Regions from separate parts of the Tomitella gaofuii genome, predicted to be linked through region 2. Evidence: riboswitches for the same ligand, from Rfam matches in the RefSeq annotation. Region 2 holds a riboswitch; each other region holds the start of a gene.

Region 1 (5,630 bases), 2.1 Mb from region 2:
GTCGGCCGTGCACGGCGACGCCGGTCCCGTGCCGGTGCGCCGCCGCACCGCGGAGTCGTGGAGTGCGGCGACGGACCGTTTCGTCGCGGCGGCCGAGGCGATGGGCTTTCCGGCAGAACCCGATAAGAATGCCGGCGGGCCCGCGGGAATCGGCCCCGTGCCGTGCAATATCGACCGCGGCATGCGCGTGGACCCCGGCTCCGCGTACTTGAGGGCCGCGGCGGGCCGCCCCAACCTCACCGTCTGGACGGGGACGACGGTGCGGGCGCTGCGGATGTCGGCGGGCGCGGTGCGGGCCGTGCAGGTGCTCCGGGACGGCGGGTTGCTGGAGGTGCAGGCGTACAACGTGGTGCTGGCCGCGGGGGCCATCGAGACGCCGGCCCTGCTGTGGCGCTCGGGGATCGGCGATCCGCGGATGCTCGGCGCGGCCGCCGTGCACGCGCTGCCCGGGGTGGGGCGCGAGTTCTCCGACCACCCGGAGATCACGATCCCCTACAAACCGGCCCCGCCGGTCGGCGATCCGGTCTCGGGCGAGCGGGCCGCGCCACCGATCCTCGAGGCCTGCCTCAACCTCGATACCGGCGACGGTGCGGTGGAGATCCGCCCGTACACGGCGTCGTTCGGCGACGCGGTGCCCGGGAATCCGCCGATGCCGCCGGTGCTGGGCGCCGCGCTCATGGCGCCGTGGGGGAGGGGCCGGATGGTTCCGCACCCTGCCGACCCGTGCGGGGCGCCCCGGATCGAACACCACTATCTATCGGACCCGCGGGACGAGGCGGCCGCCGCGGCGGCGGTGGACCTGGCTCGCGGGCTGCTCGACGCGTCGGGGATGGGCACGCCGATCGACGGAATGCCGGCGAACCTGGGCACCTCGCAGCATCTCAGCGGCACGTGCCCGATGGGTACCGATCCCGGCACCGCAGTGGTGGATCCGCGTTGTCGCGTGCACGGGATCGGCGGGCTCTCCATCGCAGACACCTCGGTGTTCCCGCGCGTGCCCAGCCGGGGACCGCATGCCACGGCGGTGATGCTCGCCGAACGCGCGGCGGAGTTCGTCGCGTCCGGGCTCCGCGTTCCGTGACGGCCCGCCGGTGAAACGCCCGCTGCGCCGTCCGGCCGGTGCGCTCCTCAGCGCGGCCGGACGACCCGGTAGTCCGAGGTGTGCCAGAAGGCCCGCATGCTCGTGATCCGTGCATCGTCGTCGAAGGTCATGACGTCGATGGGGGTCACCTCGACGGTGCGCTCCGGCAGAGTCGTGGTGATGCGGAACCGGAACGCGGCGCTGTCGCCGGAGATGCGGCAGTCGAGCAGCTCGGATTCATTGCGGTAGCCGGCGGACTTCGCGTAGAAGTCGGCGATGTCGTCCCTCCCCCGGTGCGGCTCCGTGCCCACGGGGTCCTCCACCGTCGCGTCGGGTGCATACAGGGCGAGCACGGCGTCGGGGTCGGTGGCGCCGACGGCGTCGACGTAGGACTGGACTGTCGCGCGGATGGCATTGCGCTTCGCGGAATCGTCGACGGCCACTGTTCCTCCTGCATGCTGCGGCGGATGCTGTCACGCTCGACGTTATTCCAGGCGGGACGTGTTTGCGATGGACACGCCGGGGAACCAGCGGACGAATTCCGAGGACGATATTCCGCCGTCGGGTGTCGGCCGACCGGGTCCCGGTTGTATGCTGATCCGTGCAGCTGGTTCGTCCGGCCGGTCACGAGGAGCCCCGAAGGCCGAGCCGGACGTCGAAGCCCCGCGCCGCATCGGCGCAGGCGGTGAGAGGGAACCCGGTGGAAATCCGGGACTGTCCCGCAGCGGTGAGTGGGAACGAAACCCGCCATGGAGCACTGGGCGCACGCCCGGGAAGCGGTGGGCAGTAGGTGGCGGCGGTGTGCCGCGGGCCCGCGAGTCCGAAGACCTGCCGGTTGCGACGGGCACGCCGTGCCCGTCGGGCCACCGCCTCGGGGAATGGGCGTGTCGACCGGTTCGTGTCACAGTGCAGGACAACGTGCACGGTAGCGGGGCTGGGTGGGATCCACAGCCGGATCCGCGCCGCAGTCCGGTGCTGCCAGGGGCTCGAGGCGTGTGCGCGTACCGCCGGCGGTGGCGACATCGACGTTCGTACTGGAGATACACGTGGACACCACTTTCACCGCAACTGTCCTGGGTTCCCCCCGCATTGGGCCACGGCGAGAGCTCAAGAGGGCTGTCGAGGCCTACTGGGCGGGACGCATCGAAGCCTCCGAACTGCTGACGACGGGCGCGGGGCTGCGCGCGGACATGTGGGAGCAGCAGCGGGCCGCCGGTCTCGACGCGATTCCTGTCGGCACCTTCTCCCACTACGACCAGGTGCTGGACACCGCCGTCATGCTCGGAGCGCTGCCGGAGCGGGTCTCGGACATCGACGACCCGCTCGATCGCTATTTCGCGGCGGCCCGTGGCACCGGCACGGTGGCGCCGCTGGAGATGACCAAGTGGTTCGACACCAACTATCACTACCTGGTCCCGGAGATCACCCCGCAGACGCGATTCGCCCTGGATCCGTCCCAGCTTCTCGGTGAGCTCGCTGAAGCGCATGCGCAGGATGTGCCGGCGCGGCCCGTGGTGATCGGGCCGGTCACCTTCCTGCTGCTGTCCAAGAAGGTCGGCGGTGCAGGATCACTGCTGGATCGCGTGGACGAACTGCTGCCGTTGTATGCCGAATTGCTGGGTCTGCTCGCCCAGGCGGGTGCGGAGTGGGTGCAGATCGACGAACCCGCTCTGGCGGCCGACCGTACCGCCGACGAGATCGCCGTCGTACGCCGTGTGTACGACGAGCTCGCCGCAGTGGTGCGGCGTCCTGCGATCCTGGTCGCGTCCTACTTCGGGAGTCTGGGCGATGCGCTGCCGGCGCTCACGGCCACGGGGATCGACGGCATCGCCGTCGATCTGGTCGCCGGCGCGGACGCGCTCGCGGCGGTGCCGGGCCTGGCCCGCAAGCATGTGGTGGCCGGCGTGGTCGACGGGCGCAACGTGTGGCGCACCGACCTCGAGCGTGCGCTCGGCACGCTCGTCACGCTGCTGGGCAGCGTCGGCTCGCTGGCCGTGTCCACGTCGTGCTCGCTGCTGCACGTGCCCTACACGCTCGACGCGGAGACCGGCCTCGACGAGCCGCTGCGTTCGTGGCTCGCGTTCGGTGCGGAGAAGACCGTGGAGGTCGCGACGCTGGCGGCGGCCTTGCGTCAGGGGCGCGACGCCGTGGCGGACGCCGTCGACGAGGGCCGGGCCGCGGTGCGGTCGCGGCGCGAGGATCCGCGCCTGCACGACCAGTCGCTGCGCGCGCGGATCGACGCGCTGACCGCGGGGACGAGGGGAAGGGGTGGGGCCGACGCCCGCAGGAAGGCCCAGCGCGGACTCGGTCTGCCGTTGCTGCCGACCACGACGATCGGTTCCTATCCGCAGACGCGGGAAATCCGCGTCGCGCGGGCCGAGCTGCGCAAGGGTGTCATCGACGGCGCGGAGTACCGCCGCCGCATGCAGTCCCAGATCGCCGAGGTCGTTGCGCTGCAGGAGGAGCTGGGGCTGGACGTGCTCGTGCACGGGGAGCCGGAGCGCAACGACATGGTGCAGTACTTCGCCGAGCAGCTGGGCGGATTCTTCGCGACAGAGAACGGCTGGGTCCAGTCCTACGGCAGCCGGTGCGTGCGCCCGCCGATCCTCTACGGCGACGTGCGGCGGCCGGCGCCGATGACGACCGAGTGGATCACCTACGCCCAGTCGCTCACCGCCAAGCCCGTGAAGGGGATGCTCACCGGTCCGGTGACGATCTTGGCGTGGTCGTTCGTGCGTGACGACCAGCCGCTGGCGGAGACCGCGGACCAGGTGGCGCTGGCGATCCGGGACGAGACGGTGGACCTGCAGGCCGCGGGCATCAGGATCATCCAAGTGGACGAGCCGGCCCTGCGGGAACTGCTGCCGCTGCGGGCCGCCGACCAGCAGGACTACCTCGACTGGGCGGTGGGGGCGTTCCGCCTGGCCACCTCCGGCGTGGCCGACTCCACCCAGATCCACACGCACCTGTGCTATTCGGAGTTCGGCGAGGTCATCGGCGCCATCGCCGGGCTCGACGCGGACGTGACGTCCCTCGAAGCGGCCCGCTCGCACATGGAGGTGCTCGGCGACCTCAACGCGGTGGTTCGACCTGGGCGTGGGGCCCGGGGGTGTACGACATCCACTCGCCGCGCGTGCCGGGCGTCGACGAGATCGCGTCGCTGCTCACAGAGGCGCTGGCGGCGGTGCCGGCGGAGCGCCTGTGGGCCAACCCCGATTGCGGGCTCAAGACCCGCGGCGTGGCGGAGACCAAGGAGTCGCTGCGCAACCTCGTCGAGGCGGCGCGGAGCGTGCGGGCCGGGCTCTAGGCGGGACCTGTTGTCGCCGGCGTGCCGGCCGATCGCCTGCGGGCATCTCCGATCCGCGCACCTCGGCGCCATCCGAGCGCCTGTTCCCCTGATCCCCGGGGGAACGGGTGCTCGGATCGGGCATTCTGATCAGTGTTTCCGGGAGCCGGAGGCGGCGGCGGGCTGTCGGTCCGGCCCCTCGCCGGTGTGCCGCTGGGTGTAGGCGACGCCGAGGGCGAGCAGCACCAGCCCGGCGGCGACGAACGCGATCACCCGGAACATTCCGTTCAACGCCGCAAGATCGAACAGCAGCAGCTTCGCGACCCCTGCGGCGGCCACGACGAGCCCGGTGGCGAGGACGACGGTCCGCGCACGCCCCTCCGCCGAGCGCGCCCACAGGAGGGCTGCCGCGGCGGCGGCGAACCAGACGAGGGTCGCAGCGGTGTGGCCGGCGCGGAATCCACCCTCGGTGCCGCCGGTGACCAGATCCGCTGTGCTGATGCACAGCTGGGTCGCCAGCGTCAGCATGACCACGCCGCCGGCGATCCAGATCGGGCCGTCCTCCGTTCTCGGATCGGTGGCCCACATGACGGTCAGCGCGGCTGCGGCGGCGATCGCCACGAGCGAGCTGGTCAGCATCGACGCCTGCATCGACGGGGCGAGGCCGCCGGGCGCCGTCAGCTGTGCGATCGCGCCGGCGTAGACCATCGCCGCTGCGCCCGCCGCCCCGAAAGCTGTCGCGATGATCTGCAGCGCCCGTCGCAGATCTCCGGCCCGGCGGGCCCCAAGGGCGATCACCATGCACGTGCTGAGCAGGCACGGCGTGGCGACCTCGCCGGAAGCTGCGTAGGCGATGGCCGCGAGTGCGGTGACCGCCGCGGCGGCGAGCCAGGTCGTTCGGCACGAGACCGGCACCGCGGCGCGGCGGGAAGTGCCCAACGCGCCGGCGGCGAGCAGTACCGTGCAGACCCCGGCGACGACCGCGGCCACCGGACGATCGAGCATCGTGGGGAGCGTGAACACCGGCAGCGCGGCGGCCGCGGAGCCCAGGCCCAGCAGCGCTCCCCGGGTGCTGGTCGGCAGCAGGGCCATCGCCGACGCGAGTGCGAGGGCGAGGCCGGCGGCCACCGCGGCGCCGACGAACCACGGGTTCAGGTCGTCGCCGACGCCGGCGAACAGCAACGGCAGGGTGACGGCCGCGGTATTGACCACGAACAAGACCGTCCAGTCGCGGCCCACCTGCGGCCACAGCATGGCGGCGGT
Region 2 (5,630 bases):
CGGGCCCGGAACACGCGCGCGGTCTCCTCTCCGAGTGAACGCGTGCGCACCGCGTCGGGGCTGGTCGAATCGCCGATGTAGGAGCGCGGCGCGCGGCCCGTGAGCGCGCGGACCGTCGCGATCATCCCGCCGTGATACTGGAAGTAGTCGTCCGAGTCGGCGATGTCGTGCTCGCGGGTGTCTGTGTTCTTGGCCGCCACGGCGATCCGCGCGTAGTTGGCGCGCATGTCGTCGGCCGCCGGCGCGCCGTGCAGGCCGCGCCCGTAGGCGAATCCGCCCCACGCGGTGTACACCTCGGCGAGGTCGCGGTCGTCGCGCCAGTTGCCGGACTCGATCACCTGCAGGATGCCCGCCCCGTAGGCACCGGGCTTGGAGCCGAAGATGCGGGTGCGGGCGCGGCGCTCGTCCCCGTGCGCGGCGGTGTCCGCCCGGACGTGGGCGCGCACGAAGTTGTCCTCATCGGACTCCTCCAACCCCGCGACGAGCGCGAACGCGTCGTCGAGCAGGTCGATCACGTGCGGGAACGCGTCCCGGAAGAACCCGGAGATGCGCACCGTGACGTCGATGCGCGGGCGGCCCAGCTCGGCCAGGCCCACCACGTCCAGGCCCGTGACCCGCCGGGACTCCGCATCCCAGCGGGGCCGCACGCCCAGAAGCGCGAGCACCTCGGCGATGTCGTCGCCCGCGGTGCGCATGGCCGAGGTGCCCCACGCCGACAGGCCCACCGAGGCCGGATAGCCGCCGGTCTCCGCCAGGTACCGCTGCACCAGCGATTCCGCCATCGCCTGCCCGGTCTCCCACGACAGCCGCGACGGGATCGCCTTGGGGTCGACGGTGTAGAAGTTGCGCCCCGTCGGCAGCACGTTGACCAGCCCGCGCAGCGGCGACCCCGACGGCCCGGCCGGAACATACCCGCCGCCGAGGGCTCGGAGCACCGCGTCGATCTCGTCGGTGGTCCGGGCCAGCCGCGGCACGATCTGCTCCGCCGCGAACTCCAGCACCCGCACCGTCTCCGCCGCGTCGGCGCCCGGCACCCGGGACACCTCCTGGGCCGCGACGATCCCCGACGCCGCCGATCGGTCCCACCCGGCGTCCTCCATCGCCTGCACCAGCGCGCGGGCCCGGGACTCCGCGGCGTCGACGGCGGCGAGATCCGCTCCCGCCGCGAGGCCCAGCGCGGACCGCAGCCCCGGGAGCGCGTGCGCGGTGCCGCCCCACACCTGCGCCGCGCGCAGCATCGACAGCACCAGGTCCACGCGCTGGCCCGGATCCGGCGCCTGGCCGAGCACGTGCAGGCCGTCGCGGATCTGCGCGTCCTTGATCTCGCACAGCCAGCCGTCGACGTGCAGCAGCATGTCGTCGAACGCCTCGCCCTCGAGCTCCTCGTCGATGCCCAGGTCCTGGTCCATCTTCGCCGCGCGCAGCAGCGTCCAGATCTCCTGGCGGATCGCCGGCAGCTTTCCCGGGTCCATCGCTGAGATGTTCTGGTGCTCGTCCAGCAGCTGCTCCAGGCGGGCGATGTCGCCGTAGGACTCGGCGCGCGCCATCGGCGGGATGAGGTGGTCGACGATGGTGGCATGTGCGCGGCGCTTCGCCTGTGCGCCCTCGCCCGGGTCGTTCACCAGGAACGGGTAGATCATCGGCAGGTTCGCCAGCGCCGCGTCGGTGGCGCACGCGGCCGACGGCGCCGCGTTCTTGCCGGGCAGCCACTCGAGGGAGCCGTGCTTGCCCAGGTGCACCACCGCGTGCGCGCCGAACCCGCGCTCGACCCACTTGTACGCGGCCAGGTAGTGGTGGCTGGGCGGCAGGTCCGGGTCGTGGTAGATCGCCACCGGGTTCTCGCCGAACCCGCGCGGCGGCTGGATCATGAGCACCACGTTCCCGGCGCGCAGGGTGGCCAGCACGATGTCGCCGCCGTCCGCGGCGTCGCCGGACTCGTCGACGAACAGCGTGCCGGGCGCCTCGCCCCACGCCGCGCGCATGGCGCCGGTGAGGCCGTCCGGAAGCTCGGCCGTCCACTCGCGGTACTGCCCCGCAGTCACACGCACCGGGTTGCCCGCCAGCTGTGCGGCGGTGAGCCAGTCCTCGTCCTGCCCGCCCGCGTCGATCAGCGCGTGGATGAGCCGATTGCCGGCCGCCGTGTCGTCGCTTTCGGGGCCGTCAGGTCCGTCCGCGCCGTCGAGGGCGAGCCACGGGCGCTCGGACTCCTCGCCCAGGTCGTACCCGGCCGCGGCGAGCGCGCGCAGCAGACGCACCGCGGAGACCGGGGTGTCCATGCCGACGGCGTTGCCCACCCGCGCATGCTTCGTCGGGTAGGCCGAGAGCATCACCGCGATCCGCCGCTCGCCCACCGGCACATGCCGCAGCCGGGCGTGGGCGGCCGCGATCCCCGCCACCCGTCGGCACCGCTCCGGGTCGGTGACGTACCGGGGCAGGCCGTCGTCGTCGAACTCCTTGAACGAGAACGCGGTGGTGATGATGCGACCGTCGAACTCGGGCACCGCGATCTGCGAGGCCGCGTCCATCGGCGAGACGCCCTCGTCGGACCCGGCCCAGGTCTCGCGGTCCCACGTCAGGCACAGCCCCTGCAGGATCGGGATGTCGAGCGCGGCCAGGTCGTCGACGTCCCACACCTCGTCGTCGCCGCCGGCCTGCGCGTGCGCGGGGCGCGTGCCGCCCGCCGCCAGCACCGTGACCACCAGCGCGTCCAACGTGGACAGCGCCTCGAGCAGGTCGGCGGGCGGGGTGCGCAACGACGCGCAGAACACGGGCACCGGCTCGGCGCCCTGCTCCGCGACGGCCCGGGCCAGGTCGGTGACGAACCGCCGGTTGCCGCTGACGTGATGGGCCCGGTAGTACAGGATCCCGACCCGCGGGCGGTCGCCGTCCGGGGCCGCGGCGCCGGGAGCCCGCCACTCGCCCAGTCCCCACTCGGGCAGTTCCCGCGGCGGCGCGAAACCCTCGCCGGTGAGCAGCACCGTGTCGGTGAGGAAGGCGTGCAGCTGGGCGAGGTTCTCCGGCCCGCCGAAGGCCAGGTACCGGTGCGCCTCCGCCGCGGTGCCGACGGGAACCGTCGAGTGCCCCATCAGCTCCGCGTCCGGGGCCTGCTCGCCGCCGAGCACCACCACCGGGACGCCCCGTGCCAGCACCGCGTCGAGCCCGTCCTGCCAGGACCGGGCGGAACCGAGGATGCGCACCACCACCAGCGCGGCGCCGTCGAGCAGCCTGTCGAGCGAGCCGGGCCCGGTGCCGGCGACGTCGGTGCGCGCGGGATTGCCCAGCGCGAAACCGGCGCCGGAGGCGCGTGCGGACAGCAGGTCGGTATCGGACGTGGACAGCAGTGCGATCCGCGTCATGGCAGCCGCCAGGACATGTCGATTCTCCAAAACCCTCGTGGACACAATCAGGCCACGGTCGGTCTCCTGGCTTACGGATCGACGCCCCGCGCACGACCTTCCCAGGCGCTGCGCGCCCAGTGGTCCCCGCCGCCGTGGCATGCACCCGGGCGGCGGGGGAGTCCGCGGGACTCCCCGATGACAGTGGCGAGGGCCGCGCCGGATTCACACCGGCTTCCCGTTCACCATGGCTTCGATGAGCGTAAACCACGCCGTCCAGGCGCCTGCACGCCTGTGCCACTATGTGCCGGTGCTCCCTCCCCCTCCCCGGTCCGGCGCGGCCGACCGCTGCCCCGGACTGCTGCGCCCGCACCACGCCGACGACGGCGCGCTGGTGCGGCTGCGCGTGCCCGGGGGTGCGCTCACCGCAGAGATGTTCGCAGCTTTGCGAAGCGTTTCCGACGAGTTCGGCGATGGACGGATTCACCTCACTTCGCGCGCCAACGTGCAGTTGAGAGCCTTGCCGACCGGCCCCGACGGTCAGCTGCCCGGTCGGATCGTCGACGTTCTGCGAACGGCGGGTCTGCTGCCCTCGCCGCGCCACGAGCGGGTGCGCAACATCGTCTGCTCGCCCCTGTCCGGGATCGCCGGCGGCCGCGCGGACGTGCGCGGGCTCGCCGGCGCACTCGACCGCACCCTGTGCGCGGACCCCGGGCTGGCCGCGCTGCCGGGGCGTTTCCTGTTCGGCATCGACGACGGCCGCGGCGACGTCGCGGGGATGGGCTGCGACGTTCTCGCGCTCGCCGAAACTCCCGGGCGCGCCCGCATCGTCGCCGGCGACCTGGCGGGCCCGGCCGTGCCGTTGCACGCGGTGCCCGGCGCGCTCATCGCCCTCGCACGGGGATTCGCCGGTGCCGCCGACGGGCGCTGGCGGGTGCGCGAACTCCCCCGCCGCGGGGCGGAACTCCTCGACGGTCACGCCACCGGAACACTGCCGTACGCCCCCGCGCCCGCGATGGCGTACGGTGCGCTTCCCGGCGGGGCGCTGTCGGTGCTGGCGCCGCTGGGCGTGCTCACCCCGGAGCAGGGCGACGCGCTCGCCGCTGCGGCCGGCGGCGACGGAACGCTCATCGTCACGCCATGGCGCGGGATCGTCGTGGTGCCGCAGGAGGCCCCCCGGTGCGGCGCGCTCGCCCGGCTCGCCGACTCCGGCCTGGCGACCACGGCCGACTCCCCGTGGACCCGGGTCACCGCGTGTGTCGGCGCCCCCGGCTGCGCCAAGTCCGCCGGCGACACCCACGCGGCCGCCCGGGCCGCGGCCGCCGGCCCGCCCGGCCAGGTCTCATCCGGCCCCTTCCAGACCCTCCCAGCCCACGTCACCCTCCCCGTCCACGTCGTCGGCTGCCCCCGCGCATGCGGCGCACCGCGCGGCCCCCACACCCTCCTCCAGTTAGGGAGCAGAAAGTGACCCAGTCCCACGTGATCCGGCGTCCCACCCGCAGGTACGACTACGTCGCCGACGGCGCCGGAATCTACGCGCGCTCGTTCGCCACCATCCGCGCGGAGACGGACCTGCGCCGCATCCCCGCCGACGCCGAGAAGGTGGCGGTGCGCATGGTGCACGCCGCCGGCCAGACCGACCTGACGCGCGACCTCGACATCGCGCCCGGCCTCGTCGCCGCCGCCCGCAGCGCCTTGCGCGGCGGCGCGCCGATCCTGTGCGACGCGCACATGGTGGCCTCCGGCATCACCCGGAAACGACTGCCCGCAGGCAACGACGTGGTGTGCACGCTGCGCGACGAGCGGGTGCCCCCGCTCGCGGCCGAGTGGGGCACCACGCGTTCCGCCGCCGCCGTTTCGCTGTGGGCGGATCGGCTCGCCGGCGCCGTCGTCGCCGTCGGCAACGCCCCCACCGCGCTGTTCCACCTGCTCGAGCTGCTCGACGACGGCGCCCCGCCGCCCGCCGCGATCGTCGGCATCCCCGTCGGCTTCATCGGCGCGGCCGAGTCCAAGCGCGCCCTCGCCGACCACCTCGCCGGGATCCCCTACCTGACGGTGCACGGCCGGCGCGGCGGCTCCGCGATGGCGTCCGCCGCGGTCAACGCACTCGCCCAGGAGGAAGAATGAGCCGCCCCGGCAGCGCAGGCCTGCTCTACGGCGTGGGGGTGGGCCCCGGCGACCCCGAGCTGATCACCCGCAAGGCCGCCCGGATCATCGCGGGCGCGGATGTCGTCGCCTACTATTCCGGCACCCACGGACGGTCCATCTCCCGCACCATCGCCGGCGACCTGGTGC
Region 3 (5,630 bases), 190 kb from region 2:
TCCAGTTCGCCGACATGCCCCCGATGACCTTCCCGGTGCCGGTGACCGTGCCGGGCTGCTGGGACCGCGACGACGCACGCTGAGCGGCGCGCGCATCAATCGAGATGAGGTGGACGCGATGTCCGGACCCGCGCGCCGAGGCGGAGGCGCGATCAGCGCCGTACTCGACACGATCATCAATGTGATCACCTTGCCGTTCCGCATACTCAAGCAACTCTTCGGTGCAGGCGGCAGAGGCGGTGCCGGACCACGATGATCGATGATCGGGCCCGTCCGGCGCTCGTTCAGCGGCGGCTCCGTCGCATGTGAGCCGCGGCCTGCCCCGGTGCGCCTCGACGCGCGGCCCATTGTCCTGCGGAGTCGGTGACCGGCGGCGCGGCGCGCGGGGACGTACCGAGAACCGGCAACGCCTCGTCGAGCCGCAGGCGGCCGATGACCCGCCACAGCGCGCGCGGGCAGTCGGCGAGCCACAGCGAGGCGCCGTTCTCGGCGAGCCGCCTGCTGTGCTCGAGCAACAGCTCGAGGCCGCGGGCACTGCAAAACTGCAGCCCGGCCAAGTGCACGATCGTGTCACGCGCGGGAAGCCACGAAAGCTGCAGCGCGAACGCCGCCGCATTGGCCGAGTCGATATCGCCGCAGACCTCGACGACGAGCGGTGCGCCGTCCCGGCTGCCGGTGTCTCCGTCGCCGTCGCCGTCGTTACCGTCGCAGTCGCCGCCGTCAGCGTGGCTCCGCAGCAAGGCGGCGGCGCGGCCGGCGAACACGGCGGTGATCGTCTCGTCGCCGTCGGTGAATGCTCCCGCGTCGGTGGCGTACAAGCTCAGAGTCCCGAGTGCGGGGTCCTCCTCGGACAGTCCCACCGCGAGGATGCTGCCGATACCGGACCGGCGGGCGGCGGAGGTGAACTCGGGCCACCGTCCGTCCGCCGCAGTATCAGCGATGGTGATGGTGCGCGAACCGCCCGATACGAGCGGCCACGGCCGGTGCCGCGCCGTCTGCGACCGGACGAGGCCGTCGATCACCGAGTCGGTCGCGCCGTAACTCCGCACCTCCGCGTGATGCGTCGAACCTGTGATGCCCGCGTAGGCCGCGACGGGGACCGCAGCCTTGGCAGCGGCGACGAGCTGTCCTATGGCCGAGGCGAATTCGTCCTCACCGCCGGATGTGTAGCAGGACCGGATACGGGTATGCATCGGCATGGGAAACCTTCCGGTTGCCGCACTCATCTGGTCGACTACCGGGGTCCGGGGTAGTTGCCTCCATGCTGCCAGCAACGGCGTGTCCTGTCAGCCGATTGCGATCGTGACGTCCGCACAACGCACTCGTCGAGCATCCCGCACGCGATGCCGACGCTCCGGTAGCGTTGGTCCGATGCGGCCGTGGCCTGCGAAGGCCGCGGGAATACACACGCCCTTGTCGGATGGAGACTGCTGATGCGCACAGGCTCGCCGGCTCTGCGGGCGTGTTCACGGTGACTCTTCCAGGCCCCGACGGCGACGAACCGCACCCGGATCGTGCAGGCATCGCGGAGGTGCGCGCGGCTATGGCCGCCGAGCTGCGCAGCGGCGCGGGCGGGACCGGGCCGCTCGCGGTGGTCTGCGACGCCTGCGCGCGGCTGTTGCCCGTCGACGGCGCCTCGGTTTCCGCCGGCGGCGGGATAGTCGGCGGAGGCATGCGCGAGGTGCTGTACGCCAGTGATGAGACGGCGGCGGCGATCGAGTCCGTGCACGACACCCTCGGCGAAGGACCCGCGATCGAGGCGTTCACCGAGCGCCGGCCGGTGCTGGTTGCGGACCTGTCCGCCGACGCCGCACGCGGCTGGCCGGTGTTCGCCGCCGAGATCGCCCGCCGCCCCGTGGGCGCGGTCTTCGCGTTTCCGCTGCACAGCGGCGCCGCAATAGCGGGCACGATGAGCCTGTACCGGCGCAGCCCCGGCTGGTTGACCCCGGCCGATCTCGCCACCACTTTGCGGCTGGTGGATCTGGCCACCGCGGCCCTGCTCGCAATAGCATTGGGAGATGAGCGCCTCGAAGACCTGTCATTGCCGCGGGCGGTGGTGCACCAGGCCGCCGGCATGCTCGTGTCCGCGCACCGCATCGGTGTCGACGAGGCGATGGCGCGCATGCGCGGACACGCCTTCGCCGCCGGCATCGACATCGCCGACGTCGCCGCCGAGATCACCACCGGACGCCTGCCGCCGGAGGCCATCACGCAGTGACCCGACACGCTCCCCGTACCGTTCGCCGTCGATCGTCAACGTCAGGACCCGCCATGGACATCCCCTCACCGCGCGGCCGCGAGTCGCGCCTCGTCGACGCATTCGTCGAGATGGCCGACACGCTCGTCGACGACTTCGACACAGTCGAACTACTGCACCGGCTCACCGAATACTGCGTCGAACTGCTCGGCGTCGCCGAGGCCGGGATGCTGCTCGCCGACCAACGCGGCAGCCTGCAACTGGTGGCATCGTCGGCCGAGCGCACCGAACTGCTCGAATTGTTCCAGCTGCAGGTCAACGAGGGGCCGTGCGTGGACTGCTTCCGCACCGGAAGCCCGGTGTCCGTGGCCGACCTGGCGGCGACCGCCGGCCGCTGGCCGACATTCACCCCGGAAGCACTCAGAGTCGGATACTGCAGCGTGCACACCGTGCCGTTGCGGCTGCGCGACCAGACCATCGGGGCGTTGAACCTCTTCGGCACGACCCCCGGCACATTGTCCGAGGCGGACCAGCATGTGGCCCGCGCGCTGGCGGAGACCGCCACGATCGGGATCCTGTCCGAGCGGGCCATCCGGCACGGGGAGGTGCTCACCGAGCAGCTCCAGACGGCGCTCAACAGCCGGGTGATCATCGAGCAGGCCAAGGGTGTGCTCGCCCACGCCGGGGATCTGCCCATCGACGAGACGTTCGCCGTGCTGCGCGACTACGGCCGCGCCCGTCGGACACGGCTGACCGACATCGCGCGGCAGCTCGTCACCGGCGCCCTGGACACCGCGGCGGTCCTGGACGCCGGCGAGCACGCACGCTGAGCCGGATCCTCCGACCCGCGTCTCCGACCGTCGCACTGCGGCTGCTGCTAGCATTCGCAGCATTGCTGGTCTGCCCGGTTCGGAAAGCTCCGAGCGCCGGGCGGGGCAAGAGGGAATCCGGTGTGAATCCGGAACTGGCCCGCAGCGGTATACGGGAACGACCGTCGTCAACAGCACTGGGAGCGCACACGCGTCCGGCGTGATGCCACTGGGAAGCGGCGACCATTAGGCCGTGCGTCAGCACACGCCCGTGAGTCCGAAGACCTGCCAGCACACCGCGCGGAGACCGCGTGCGGTGACCGACGGCGTCGAGGAGCACGCCGGGTCCGCCTCGCCGGCAGCCGTTGTGCGCCGGCGCGCCGCCCCGTGCCCTCACGCCTGGACCAGGCGAGGACACCGACGATGCTGGACACGGCACCATCCGCGCGCCGCCGCGGCGGCGTGACGCGCGGCTTCACAGCTCCTGCAATGCGCACTGCGGCCTGGGTGGCCGCCCTCACCGTGGTGCTCGCGGCGTCCGCGGTGGCGGCGGTGGGCATGGGCACCGTGCCCATCAGCTGGTCCGAGACCCTCCACTACCTGCACGCCTTCGTCACCGGCGACATCATCACGGCCGACGAGGTGACCCGGTACCGCATCATCGCCGACACCCGTCTGCCGCGCGTCCTGCTGGCGATCGTCGTCGGCGCGGGCCTGTCCATGGTGGGCGTGGCGGTGCAGGCGATGGTGCGCAATGCGCTCGCCGACCCGTTCGTCCTGGGCATCTCGTCCGGCGCCGCGGTGGGGGCCACCTCGGTGATCCTGTTCGGCACGCTCGCCGTGCTGGGAGCCGCGGCCGTCTCGCTGGCCGCGTTCGCCGGGGCCCTCGTCGCCACCGTCCTCGTCTACGTCGCGGCCCGCACCCGCGAGGGCCTGTCGCCGCTGCGCCTCGTCCTCACCGGCACCGCCATGGCCTACGGGTTCTCCGCCGTCACCACGGTGATGATCTTCGTGTCCCCCCGCGGCGAGGACGCCAAGTCGGTGATGTTCTGGCTGCTGGGCAGCCTGGCGTCGGCCCGCTGGTCGTCCCTGCCGATCGCCGCCGCGGTGACGGTGTGCGGCGGCCTGCTCCTGGCCGTGTGGTCGCCCAAGCTCAACGCGCTGGTCATGGGCGACGACGTCGCGAGCGGCCTCGGCCTGCACGCACAGCGCTTCCGCGTGTACTTGTTCGTGGTGTGCGCGGCGATGACCGGGACGCTGGTCGCGATCGTGGGGGCCATCGGTTTCGTCGGCCTCGTCGTGCCCCACGTGACGCGCATGCTCGTCGGCGCCGACCACACCCGCGTCCTCGCCGTCGCCCCGGTCCTGGGCGCGGTGTTCATGGTGTGGGCGGACGTGCTCAGCCGCACCGTCGTCGCCCCCGCGGAGCTGCCCATCGGCGCCATCACCGCGTTCGTCGGCGTGCCCACGTTCATCCTGCTCATGCGCGCCCGCCGCTACACGTTCGGCGGCACATGATCCGGCCCGCACCCCGCCGAGACCCATCATGGAAGGACGGCCGCATGGATCTGACCATCGAGGACCTCACCGTGGAGGTCTCCGCGAAGACACTGGTCCGCGACGTCGGCCTGAGCGCGCGCCACGGCGAGGTGGTCGGCCTCGTCGGGCCCAACGGCAGCGGCAAGTCGACGATCCTCAAGTGCTGCTACCGCGCGCTGCGCCCCACCGCGGGCCGGATCCTGCTGGGCGATGCGGACTTGCGGGGCATGACGATGCGGGAGAGCGCGCTGCGCCTGGCAGCCCTGAGCCAGCAGTCGAGCGTGGAGTTCGGCTTCACCGTCGACGAGGTGGTGGCCACCGGGCGCCTGCCGCACACCGGGCTGCTGGGCCGCGACGCGGCGGACGCACGCCAGGTCATCGTGGACGCGCTGCGCACCGCCGGCGCCGGGCACCTGTCCGGGCGGCCGTTCCTCGAGCTGTCCGGCGGGGAACGCCAGCGGGTGCTCATCGCCCGGGCCCTGGCCCAGCAGCCGCGGGTGCTCATCCTCGACGAGCCGACCAACCACCTGGACGTCAAGCACCAGATCGACGTGCTGCGCAGGGTGCGCGAGCTGGGGATCACCGTCGTGACCGCGCTGCACGACCTCAACCTGGCCGCGATGTTCTGCGACCGGATCCACGTGCTGGACCGGGGCGCCATCGTCGCGGCGGGCACCCCGCGCCAGGTGGTGACACCCGGCCTGGTGCGCGCCGTGTTCGGCGTGGACGCGCACGTGGTGGCGCACCCGGAGACCGGCGTTCCGCAGCTGCTCTATTCGCCCGACACCGCCCGCGACAGCGCCTTTCCGGCCGCCGTCACCACCGTGGAGGAGACCACACCCGCATGAGAATCCGACGCTCCGTCCCCGCCGCCGCCCTCGCCGCGGCCGCCGCCCTGCTCGCCGGCTGCGGCGCACAGGTCCAGCCCGCCGCGGACGCGGCCACCCCCGGGTACCCGGTGACGGTCACCAACTGCGGCGTGGAGCGCACCTTCGACGCTCCTCCGCAGCGTGTGGTGGTCAACGACATCAACATGACCGAGATGATGTTCGCGCTGGGCCTCCAGGACCATATGGCCGGCTACA

The links. A riboswitch is a leader RNA that binds a small molecule or an ion and turns the genes downstream of it on or off. The one in region 2 is predicted to bind cobalamin.
Region 1: it holds a riboswitch for cobalamin, as region 2 does, so the genes downstream of both, metE (5-methyltetrahydropteroyltriglutamate--homocysteine S-methyltransferase) here and cobN (cobaltochelatase subunit CobN) in region 2, are expected to answer to the same signal.
Region 3: it holds a riboswitch for cobalamin, as region 2 does, so the genes downstream of both, H4F70_RS16460 (FecCD family ABC transporter permease) here and cobN (cobaltochelatase subunit CobN) in region 2, are expected to answer to the same signal.

The regions. Positions count from the first base shown of each region.
Region 1 covers NZ_CP059900.1:1,485,205-1,490,834, forward strand. The annotation lists gene mftG (mycofactocin dehydrogenase MftG) at 1-1,081, shown strand, start outside; gene H4F70_RS06980 (SgcJ/EcaC family oxidoreductase) at 1,129-1,524, opposite strand; cobalamin riboswitch at 1,748-1,931, shown strand; partial or broken gene metE (5-methyltetrahydropteroyltriglutamate--homocysteine S-methyltransferase) at 2,128-4,388, shown strand; gene H4F70_RS06990 (DUF2339 domain-containing protein) at 4,518-5,630, opposite strand, start outside.
Region 2 covers NZ_CP059900.1:3,723,314-3,728,943, forward strand. The annotation lists gene cobN (cobaltochelatase subunit CobN) at 1-3,356, opposite strand, end outside; cobalamin riboswitch at 3,396-3,600, opposite strand; gene H4F70_RS17305 (cobalamin biosynthesis protein CobG) at 3,592-4,803, shown strand; gene H4F70_RS17310 (precorrin-8X methylmutase) at 4,800-5,462, shown strand; gene H4F70_RS17315 (precorrin-2 C(20)-methyltransferase) at 5,459-5,630, shown strand, end outside.
Region 3 covers NZ_CP059900.1:3,537,069-3,542,698, forward strand. The annotation lists gene H4F70_RS16440 (hypothetical protein) at 1-83, shown strand, start outside; gene H4F70_RS16445 (hypothetical protein) at 285-1,199, opposite strand; gene H4F70_RS16450 (GAF and ANTAR domain-containing protein) at 1,421-2,218, shown strand; gene H4F70_RS16455 (GAF and ANTAR domain-containing protein) at 2,272-3,027, shown strand; cobalamin riboswitch at 3,077-3,313, shown strand; gene H4F70_RS16460 (FecCD family ABC transporter permease) at 3,496-4,524, shown strand; gene H4F70_RS16465 (ABC transporter ATP-binding protein) at 4,569-5,393, shown strand; gene H4F70_RS16470 (ABC transporter substrate-binding protein) at 5,390-5,630, shown strand, end outside.